3 regions of the Alkaliphilus flagellatus genome follow, and region 3 is predicted to be linked to each of the others. Evidence: riboswitches for the same ligand, from Rfam matches in the RefSeq annotation. Region 3 holds a riboswitch; each other region holds the start of a gene.
What was found. A riboswitch is a leader RNA that binds a small molecule or an ion and turns the genes downstream of it on or off. The one in region 3 is predicted to bind cyclic di-GMP.
Positions count from the first base shown of each region.

Region 1 (3,288 bases), on a different contig from region 3:
GAGCGGATTAAATCATTTATACCATTCATAATGGGATTTATAGCCTATAATGTAGTAACAACCATCTTAAATTTACTTGGTAAAAATAAAGAAATAATTAAATATACCACTTTTATAATTATAATAATGCTATATATCATTATAAGTTTGTTGTACGAGAAGAATAATGCATAATATCTTTTAAAGGAGTAACAGATGAAAAATACGAAGTGAGGTGATGTTATATGATATATAAAACAAATGTAATGAGAATATTTGATAAAGCGAAAGTAGAATATAAAAGTCATAGTTATGCCAATACAAAAGCTATTAGTGGGATTGATGTTGCAAATGTTTTAAATCAGAATCCAAATCAAATGTTTAAAACACTTGTAACAGTAGGGAAAACAAATAAATATTATGTGTTCCTGGTTCCAGTTGCTGATGAACTGGATTTAAAAAAAGCAGCTGATAGTGTTAACGAAAAATCAATCGAAATGTTAAAATCAAAAGATTTATTCTCTATTACAGGATACATACATGGAGGATGCTCCCCTATTGGTATGAAAAAAAGTTTCTATACTACGATTGATGAGTCGGCACGTAATTTTGAAACAATCATATTTAGTGCTGGCAAAATTGGGTATCAGGTTGAGATAAGCCTTGAAGAATTAAAAAAGGTTATTAGCTTTAATTTAGCTTATATTGTTTATTTGAAAAAGGAACAATAAAATGAGTATAATCTTTATACATGGATATATCACATTATTTATATATTGTGAAGAAGTAAAAGCTGCTACTTGTTTCGTAGTATCATTTAAAGACGTAACAGCTCTAAAAAGTACAATAGATGTAAACTTTTCAACAATGATAAGTATAAGTGATTATGTATTTGTAGAGTTTGATGAAAAAAAGACTATTTTATATCAGGAAGGTTGATAATAATATGCCTTGTGTTGCTCAATTCGGTATTATAGATAAGTTTGAAAAGAATAAAGACTATTCATCTGATTATGAACCCCGAAAATATAACTGTGTTGCCATTGATGATGATATTTTGAACGATTGGTGGGAAGAATTAACCTTTATGAAAACTTACTTTCATTGCTATAGTAGACCAAATTTTGCACTTGCAAGATATGGCGTTACTATTATACCTCCAGAATCATTAGAAACTTTTTATAACATTGTTTCAAAAGATATAAGATCCAAATTATCAGAAGAATTGATTAATTTAATGGTATTGCTAAGAACGGCAATATCATTAAATAAATATGTTATACACTATGGTGTATGAACTTATTACTAAATTTGTATCATCTTTTTTAGTCGTATTAAATGAAAATGTGTAAGGTGGTATTTTTTTATTTTACTATTTTTAGCTAATTTACGATAATTTTTTACAATATAGTAATATGGTAATATAGTAATATAATGTAAAGTATGATATTATATTAAAAATAAGATACATATACAAAATACTTATAAATGGCAAACTTACTGAAAGGTAAGGACGCAAAGCCATGGATCTAAAGAAAATTTTTTCTATGATTGCCAGGTTGCTAAGTTAAAAGCTATTACAAATAGATGGCCTAGCTTAGGTATGTCTATTTTTTTTATATTTATAGGTTTAATTATCAAAATAATTCAATAGGGGGCAAGGATATGCGCAAAAATGTACATATCGTTGGAGTAGGGACATATCATCCAACAAAAGAGGTAAGTAACGAATTTATTATTAATCATTTTAAAGAATATGGTAATGAAGATCATGTAGAAAACTTGCTTAATAAGTTAGGTAGAAAAACCAGAAAGCAGACATTAGGAAATGAAAATAGTATCGATATGGGGGTTAAGGCTGCAGAAAAAGCTTTAACAGATGCAGGGCTTAATCCTGAGGATATTGATATGATCATATCAGCAACAGATACCCCTGAATATTTAATGCCCACATGTGCATTGATTATCAGAAATAAGTTAAAAGCTAAAAATGCATCTAGTGTGTTTGATATGAATAATAATTGTGTAGGCATGGTTAATGCAATGGATGTAGCAAGTCGATATTTAAAAACAGATGAAAAATATAAGAGAGTTTTAGTTGTTGGATCTGTATTAGTTAGTCCTTTTGCACGAGAAGATGACATGGTTACCTACTCCATCGTAGGAGATGGTGCTGCTGCAGTTATATTAGAAGTGAGAGAAGAGGAAGAAATAAGAGGTATGCTAGGCTCTAGAATGTATACTGATGATGACTATAATAACACCATAAGATTTCCGACTTGTGGTTTATTAAATATTTCGAAGGATAGTTTAACTTCCTATCATAGGAAAATGGAATGGATACCTTTTGATTTTAGCTTCCTTGCTGATAAATGGTCAGAACTAATAATCAAATTACTAGAAGAATATAATTACCAACCAAGAGATGTTTCCCATTATTTTATGTCACAATTTTCAAAGGAGGATATAAAAGTTACCTTAGAAAAATTAGGGGCAAAAATGAGACAAGCTACTTTTGTTGCGGATAAATATGGTTATAACGGCAGCGCCAGTCCTATTATAGCATTAAATGATAGACTGAAAAAAGAAGCCTTTAAAAAAGATGAGATTATTATATTTTGCTCTGTTGCAGCAGGATATACTATGGAAGCTTTGCTCTATAAATGGTAATAGAGCAAAGTGACACTCAGAAAGGAGATATTATGTTAAATAATACAAATACAATTGTTGATTATCAGAAAAAAACACTGAAGGTTGTATTAATTATTTATTCGATTAGTGGATTCATGGCTATGCTAGCTTTTTCTTTGATGAAATATCTTGGACTATATGATTCAATTCAATGGGGATCTCTTGGTATATTTGGTATATTAATTACCATAGAAACTATTCTTTTTTTTATTCTGCATAAAAGAACAGTCGTTAATGAAAATTTTAACGAGAAAATCTTTAAGCAGTTAAAGGTATTGATATTTATATTAACTTTTGTGAATTATCTTTACTTAGTATTTATGGTTCCATCTAAGGAGCTTTGGATGAGTGTATTTTATTTTATTATATTAGGTGCTTTATTTTTAGATCTTAAACTAAATATTGCCTTTATTGTTACCGGCATGCTATGCCAGGTTATAATATTTAAATTGTATCCAATTGCTTTACCGGGACAAGAAGTTTTTCTGCAAGAGATGATTATAAGAATAATTGTGATTACTCTTACTTCATTTGGAATTTTCATCTTTACTTTTTTCGCTTCAAGACTACTAAATGAAATTGAAAAAAATGAAGAAGACCTTAGAAATAATAATAAAA
Region 1 covers NZ_JAHLQK010000001.1:848,814-852,101, forward strand. The annotation lists gene KQI88_RS03920 (hypothetical protein) at 1-174, shown strand, start outside; gene ybaK (Cys-tRNA(Pro) deacylase) at 225-710, shown strand; gene KQI88_RS03930 (hypothetical protein) at 712-918, shown strand; gene KQI88_RS03935 (hypothetical protein) at 926-1,276, shown strand; cyclic di-GMP riboswitch class I at 1,460-1,546, shown strand; gene KQI88_RS03940 (ketoacyl-ACP synthase III) at 1,645-2,649, shown strand; gene KQI88_RS03945 (methyl-accepting chemotaxis protein) at 2,682-3,288, shown strand, end outside.
Region 1: another riboswitch for cyclic di-GMP. It lies ahead of KQI88_RS03940 (ketoacyl-ACP synthase III); the one in region 3 lies ahead of KQI88_RS06625 (tetratricopeptide repeat protein).

Region 2 (3,288 bases), 340 kb from region 3:
CCAGGCTAATTCCACTTGTAGTTACATATGGAATCACTGTAAATAAAGGTATTGTCAATATTATGCAATAGCTTAATACCCCTATTTTAAGATGAGTTTTTCCCATCATGTCAATAACCTCCTACTACATCAAATTTTGTTTTAGTACCTTTATATTTATTACCGTTTCCTATTATTTGTTCGAAGTAGTTAATAAATATTGATACCTAGTTGGGATCAAATTGTTTACTCCTACCTTTCAAGATGATTTCTAAAGCTTCTTCTTGGGTAAAATTCTTTTCTCTGTAAGGCTGATCTGTAGTAAGCGCATCATATACATCTACTATACTTAATATCCTTGCTAAGTACGGTATTCCATCCCCTTTTATCCCTTCAGGACATCCTGAATCATCCCACTTTTCGTGGTGATATTTTACTATTGCAGCACACTTGCTTAAAGAATCTTGCTTTAAAAGAAGTTCTTCACTATAAATAGGATGTTTTTTTATTATTTTCATTTCAACATCATTTGGATATTTATGTTTTTAATCACAATCACAGCCTCAATTTATTATACAGGTAGGTTTTATCTTAATAAATGGTATAATAATAACAAAAAATCCAAATAGTATATGCTCTTTTAATGGTCTTTGTTATTACTGCTTATTATTCATATTCATTATATATATCTACACTATATATAATGAATATGTTGTTTATAAGTTATTAAACATAATTATTGAATCAATTAAAAAGCAGTCAGCTTTAAAGAAAAGCCAACTGCTTTAGTTCTATATACAATTAATTTTTATACATAATAATAGGATTTAATATTGTTTTTCTATAGAATATTCTTTTTCGTTTTTAATCATTAAATTAGGTGATTTTGTTTTTTTAGCGGCATCATAAGTAGTATCTATAGTAATCCATTCATTAGTATCCTTTAAGTATACTTGATTCCAAGCATGGTATGTATCAATATCATTTTTACGTCCCATTATTAGTTTGGTAGGAACATCTACACTTCTAAGCATTGCCGCAAATAAGGCTGAATAATCATAGCATATTCCTTTGGATACTTTTAATGTTTCCTCTATAGAAGGTATATATTCTGTGCTAATGTTGTTTGTTTTATTATTATCATAACTAATATTGTTTATAATATAATTATATATTGCAGTAACTTTATCTTTATCATTTTGAGCATTTTTAGTTAATTCCCTAGCCTTTTTAATGGGAGCCATATCGTTATGCCAGTGAATCATTTGGATGGATTGTAAAAATACTTCGTTTTTATTTGTTGATTCTAAAATAACATCCTCTTTTTTTACTAGCTTATATTTATTGCCTTCTACATTTTCTAAAATAGAAATCGTATACTCTCCATCTCCAAACTGTAATGGAAAACTATTATTTGATTTTAGATTATAAGTATATTTCACATCACCTTTACTAATAATTACTTTTGTAGTCACTTGTTTTTGAGGATCATAATTAATACTTACTAATCCAGCATCTAATTTGGTTTTATCAATACCTGGAGTAGAAGCTTGTGCAAAGACTACCGTGGAGTATACTGATAAAATAATAACTAACAAAGAAATTACTTTACGTAGCTTTAACATAAAAACTCCCCTTTCGGTAACTGGCTACCATCTTATTTCTAAGGAAGGCCCTTTAGCTTTGCGTCTCTAGCTTTCACTAGATTTGCCTTTATCGGTGGAAAGCACCTGATAAATATATTTAATTATCTTTTACTATACTACAATTTGTCCTAGTTTTATATAGTACAAAAGTTTTAAATATTTGTTTTAAATATTTGTTTTTAATAATTTATTTAATAATATTTCTTTTTTATTATACTATCAATAATCTCAAATACATTCTTATTATTAATCATATTATTTTTATCTAGCTTGCTATCATATAAATACCCTAACTTATATAAGCTTAACATATAATTTTTTAATACAGCTAAATATACTTACTTTTATCAAAATAAAGTTTAATTAATCTGGATGGCTTTCACGACTAATCGTGTTGGTGGATTTTTTACATTAATAGGATCACAAGTAATCAATGTTAGTTCACTTTTATTACGGTCTTCCAATACTGAAATTTCATTCTCGTCTACTATTTCTTTGCTAAAAACCCTATAAATAAATTCATTATTTTTTGTATCCATCACTGAAATTTCATCGTTGATTTCTAATTCATTTAATCTATTAAAATGACGCCCATATTTTCTACTTCTATGTCCTGCTATTGCATAATTATTTCCTTCCCAAGGCTTTCCAGTGTTATTAATACTGGATATAGAAACATTTAAATGCTCCTTTGTTGCACCTTTTAATACTGGCATTAATAGATCAATTTTTTCAATTATTAAAGTGGCTTCAACAGGCCATTTTTTATCCAATTCTAACATCTTTTTATTTTCCGATTGATGTACCATCTGATCTTCAAGACTTTCATCTTCTTCAATTATATCCTCTTTAATGTTATCTATATCTTGGTTCGTATCATCATCTATAGCACGAATTGCACTCATACTTTTAATATAATTATTCTTAATCTCTTGTTGTTTTATATCATAATAAAAATTACGCAAATTTGGGTACAAAATAATGCCACTACCAATAACGATTAATGTTATTGCTAGTACATTTTTGATAGATAATCTATTTTTCATTATATCCTCCAATAAATTTATACACTATTAATATCCTGGCATCCAAATATATGATAATTGCCTTTACTTAATCTTTTAGCCTGGTACATAGCTTGGTCAGCCTGTCTAATTAGTGTATCTATGTCCTTATTATCACCACTATAAAAACTTACTCCAATACTAACAGATGTCTCTATACAATTATGTCCCAATATAATTGGAGTATTTGTCGATTTTAAGATACGCTTTAGAATTACATCACACTCCTCTAAAGATTTTAGATTCTGTAATATAATAACAAACTCGTCACCACCTATACGGCTTACCGTATCTCCCGATCTTACACAAGACTTAAAACGATGAGCTATTTCTATCAATAGAAGATCTCCAGTTTGGTGGCCCATTGTATCGTTGACAGGCTTCAAGTTATCTATATCAAGATAGCATATAGCTAGGACTTTTCCAGTATCTTGGGTTTGGGTAACTGCCTGCTGTAATCTGTCATATAACAAACGTCGGTTTGGCAGATTTGTTAGCATATCGAAAAAGGCAATTTGTTCAAGTTCCTTCTTACGGTTTTTCAATTCTAAGATAGTCTTTATCAACAGAACCATTAACATACTTACTATTACCCTTAT
Region 2 covers NZ_JAHLQK010000002.1:18,392-21,679, reverse strand. The annotation lists gene KQI88_RS05015 (metal-dependent hydrolase) at 1-109, opposite strand, end outside; partial or broken gene KQI88_RS05010 (HD-GYP domain-containing protein) at 207-506, opposite strand; gene KQI88_RS05005 (transglutaminase-like domain-containing protein) at 807-1,604, opposite strand; cyclic di-GMP riboswitch class I at 1,617-1,701, opposite strand; gene KQI88_RS05000 (class D sortase) at 1,985-2,671, opposite strand; gene KQI88_RS04995 (GGDEF domain-containing protein) at 2,689-3,288, opposite strand, start outside.
Region 2: another riboswitch for cyclic di-GMP. It lies ahead of KQI88_RS05005 (transglutaminase-like domain-containing protein); the one in region 3 lies ahead of KQI88_RS06625 (tetratricopeptide repeat protein).

Region 3 (3,288 bases):
TAATTCCATTCCAAATATTTTTAGCATCTTGAATACTAGGAAAAGCATGCATTGCTATAGAAATACCTAGCCATATAAAAAAGTAATCTACTGTATGACCATCACCAAACCTAATTACTGGTATAGCTCCTGGAAGAGCTATCAAAGCACCTAGGATAGTATTAATTAAAAATGGTCCTATTCCTATTAATAACTGTTTAATAGGCTCTGTAGGAATCTCATGTGTTACATATCCAGCTGGATTTTTTAGGCTAAAATAACAAACATCTAATACTGCAACCCTTGTAATTCTACAAAATAACTGATGTGCAAGTTCGTGAACAATTACACCTGGAAAGGTTGTTATAGAAACCAAAAAACCTGGTATTATATACATTAATTCTACCTCCTCTCATCTTTATAGGCATAAATACAATTCAACATTTTTCCTATATTATCTACTATCTTAATTTGATCAGCCCTGAAATAACATCTTCTAACCATTTTATCTCCCTATTACTGTACTGATTTTGCTGATTTCTAAGTAAATCCATTGTTTTATTTCTTTCTTCTTCCATATTATTATAATGATATGCTAAGGCAAGATTTGATATAAAATAGGGTTCCTGCGGACTAATCTCATAAGCCTTTTTTGCAAAGTCCAATGCTGCTTTATCTTCATATCTTTTAAGTTCAATTCTACTTAATCCAACATAAGCACGTGGATTTTCAATATTGTGTTCTAAAACTTTGTTGCAATATTCAATGCCTCGATCGAACTCGCCTCTTTCCCTATAAAGTGCAGAAAGAAATAAATAGCCATCATAAAATGTGGGATCAATACTAAGTATTTTATTCATATACTCTTCTGATTCATCATATCTTCCTTGATCGTAATAGACATTAGCTAAATAATAAATAGCAAAAACATCCTCTGGATTTTTATTAACCCAATTTTCTAATTCATTAAAAAACTCTTGGGTTCCTAGATCATATTGATCTAATACGTTCACTAACTCCTCGCTTGGATAAAAATTCCTAGATATTTTATCCATAATTTCATTAACTTCCTCAACTAAATCCTGTTCGTCCAGATCTCTACCACCAATTATATCAATAGTATTAATGGCTTCTTCAATTTTATTATTATGATAGTAGGTAACCGCCAGTTTAGCTAATATTAATGTGGAGTCTGGATACTGTTCTAATGCCTTTTCATACTCCTCCATAGCTGTTTTATATTTGTGGGCTGTTTCTGCCTTTTTCCCTCTTTCATAGGCAATACCACTGATTAATGTTTGAGGAAATCTCATTATACCAGCAATAAACGTAAATATTAATATTATAATAAATCCCTTAACCCATAGAGGTATGGGTCTCCTAACAAATTCTTCTCTACACTCTCTACATAGTGCTAGATTATATCCCTCTTCAACATGAGGACTATTGCAGTTTTTACATACTCCATCATCGACATAATCCTGCTCCATTACTTCTTCCGACATATTTTTAGCCTCCTTTCATAGATAATATAACTTTAAAATAAAAAAAGCTTTGTACAAAAGCGCACAAAGCTAAGGATAATCCTTATATAATTGGATTATCCTTTTCGGCAACCCGGCTACCATAGTAAAATATACTTTAGGCCCAAGGCTTTGCGTCATTATCTTTCGATAATTTTGCCCTTTTCAAATACTGTATATATTTTTCCGTTTAACAGGTATATAATTATACATTTCTCTACAAAATCCTTTATTATCATATCGACAAAAAACGCCATTATTCGACAATGGCGCTTTCAATTAATTTTAATTTTTCCTTTCTTCTCATCTGCTTTATTTCATATTCCCTCTTCTGGGCAGATACTTTATCATCATACTCTTCAAAATATACAAGCTTTACAGGAAGTCTAGCCCTTGTATATTTCCCACCATTCCCATCTCCATGGGTTTTAACTCTCTTCTCTAAATTATTAGTCCATCCAGTGTATAGGCTCTTATCAGCACATTCTAATATGTATACGTAGTTCATTTTAATCACCATATATATTTTATCATTTTTCTAGTACTAGCCTACTTTAATAAATTTAAAATAGTATCATAAACCATCTTCGGAAGCACATTAAAGGAATAATCTCTTTCTACTCTCTCTGTAAACTTATGAGCATCTTTGCCGAAAGGTCCTATATTTACTACAGGAAGGTTAAGTTCTTGCATTTCTTTAAGTGGAAGATTATATTTTACACCAAAACCTGGCATATTTTCTTTTAAAACTCCGATGATAGAATCTTCTTTTGGTGCAGCAGCATAGCTTAAATCTGATATATAAGGATAGAATTTTTTTCTAACTATATTAAATTTGTTGTCAGCAGCTTCAATAGCATCATCAACAGCTCTTAGAAGATTTTTCTCTTTAACTTCATTACCTTCTACATAAATGTGAGGATAATATGGTGGTGAGAAATAAGCTATAACTACAGGTTCTTTATCAGACCACATTTTATGTACTTGCTCTACAAGTTTTAATGCAAAAACCCTTTCATCAATTTTATCATTATCAAGTAGCTCTCTATTTAATTTCTCAAGCATTAAATTAAGTTCTTCACCTTTTTCAGCCCTAACTTTTTCAACTAGCTCTTCATAAGTAATAACTCTTGCTTTCCAAGGTAACTCCGCATAAGGATAACTACTCATTTTACAATAACTCTTATATTGATTATTTAACTCATCTATAGTATTTTGGAAAGCTTTAAAAGCTCCTACTAACATTCTGTTCATTACTTCATCAGGAGTAGATATATGGGTAGCATAGTTAAAGTAAAGATATGAAGTCTTCGCAATTTGTACTGAGTATTCTGTTTTTAAGTCTTGTTGCCTCAAAGTAATTGGTGGAAGAGACACTTCTCCTTCAGCCACATCACAGTACTCCATATTTAAGTTAAATTCCTTAGTTATGCTAGAAGATATTTGATTAGGGTCTAATCCTTTATAGGGTTCCCCCACATGGGTTTCTTTACCTACTATAAAGAAACTAGGCATTAGTTTACCAACAGTACCTATGTATACATATCTATTTTCATCGCCAACATATCTAGGAGCACTATAATCAGTGTCTATAACTGCTAAGTATTCATAGCCTTCCGACTCTTTAAGCCTAACTAATTCAGGTACTACAGATAGCATTCCACCAGAGTTGCCTTCTTCATCACATACAGCAGCAAATATAACATTTCCCTCTAGATTATCTACGTTTTTAGCTAGTTCTTCCATTATGGTCATGATAATTGCTACTCCGCATTTCATATCAAAA
Region 3 covers NZ_JAHLQK010000002.1:363,239-366,526, reverse strand. The annotation lists gene KQI88_RS06630 (metalloprotease family protein) at 1-376, opposite strand, end outside; gene KQI88_RS06625 (tetratricopeptide repeat protein) at 441-1,484, opposite strand; cyclic di-GMP riboswitch class I at 1,588-1,673, opposite strand; gene KQI88_RS06620 (GIY-YIG nuclease family protein) at 1,759-2,010, opposite strand; gene KQI88_RS06615 (M20/M25/M40 family metallo-hydrolase) at 2,052-3,288, opposite strand, start outside.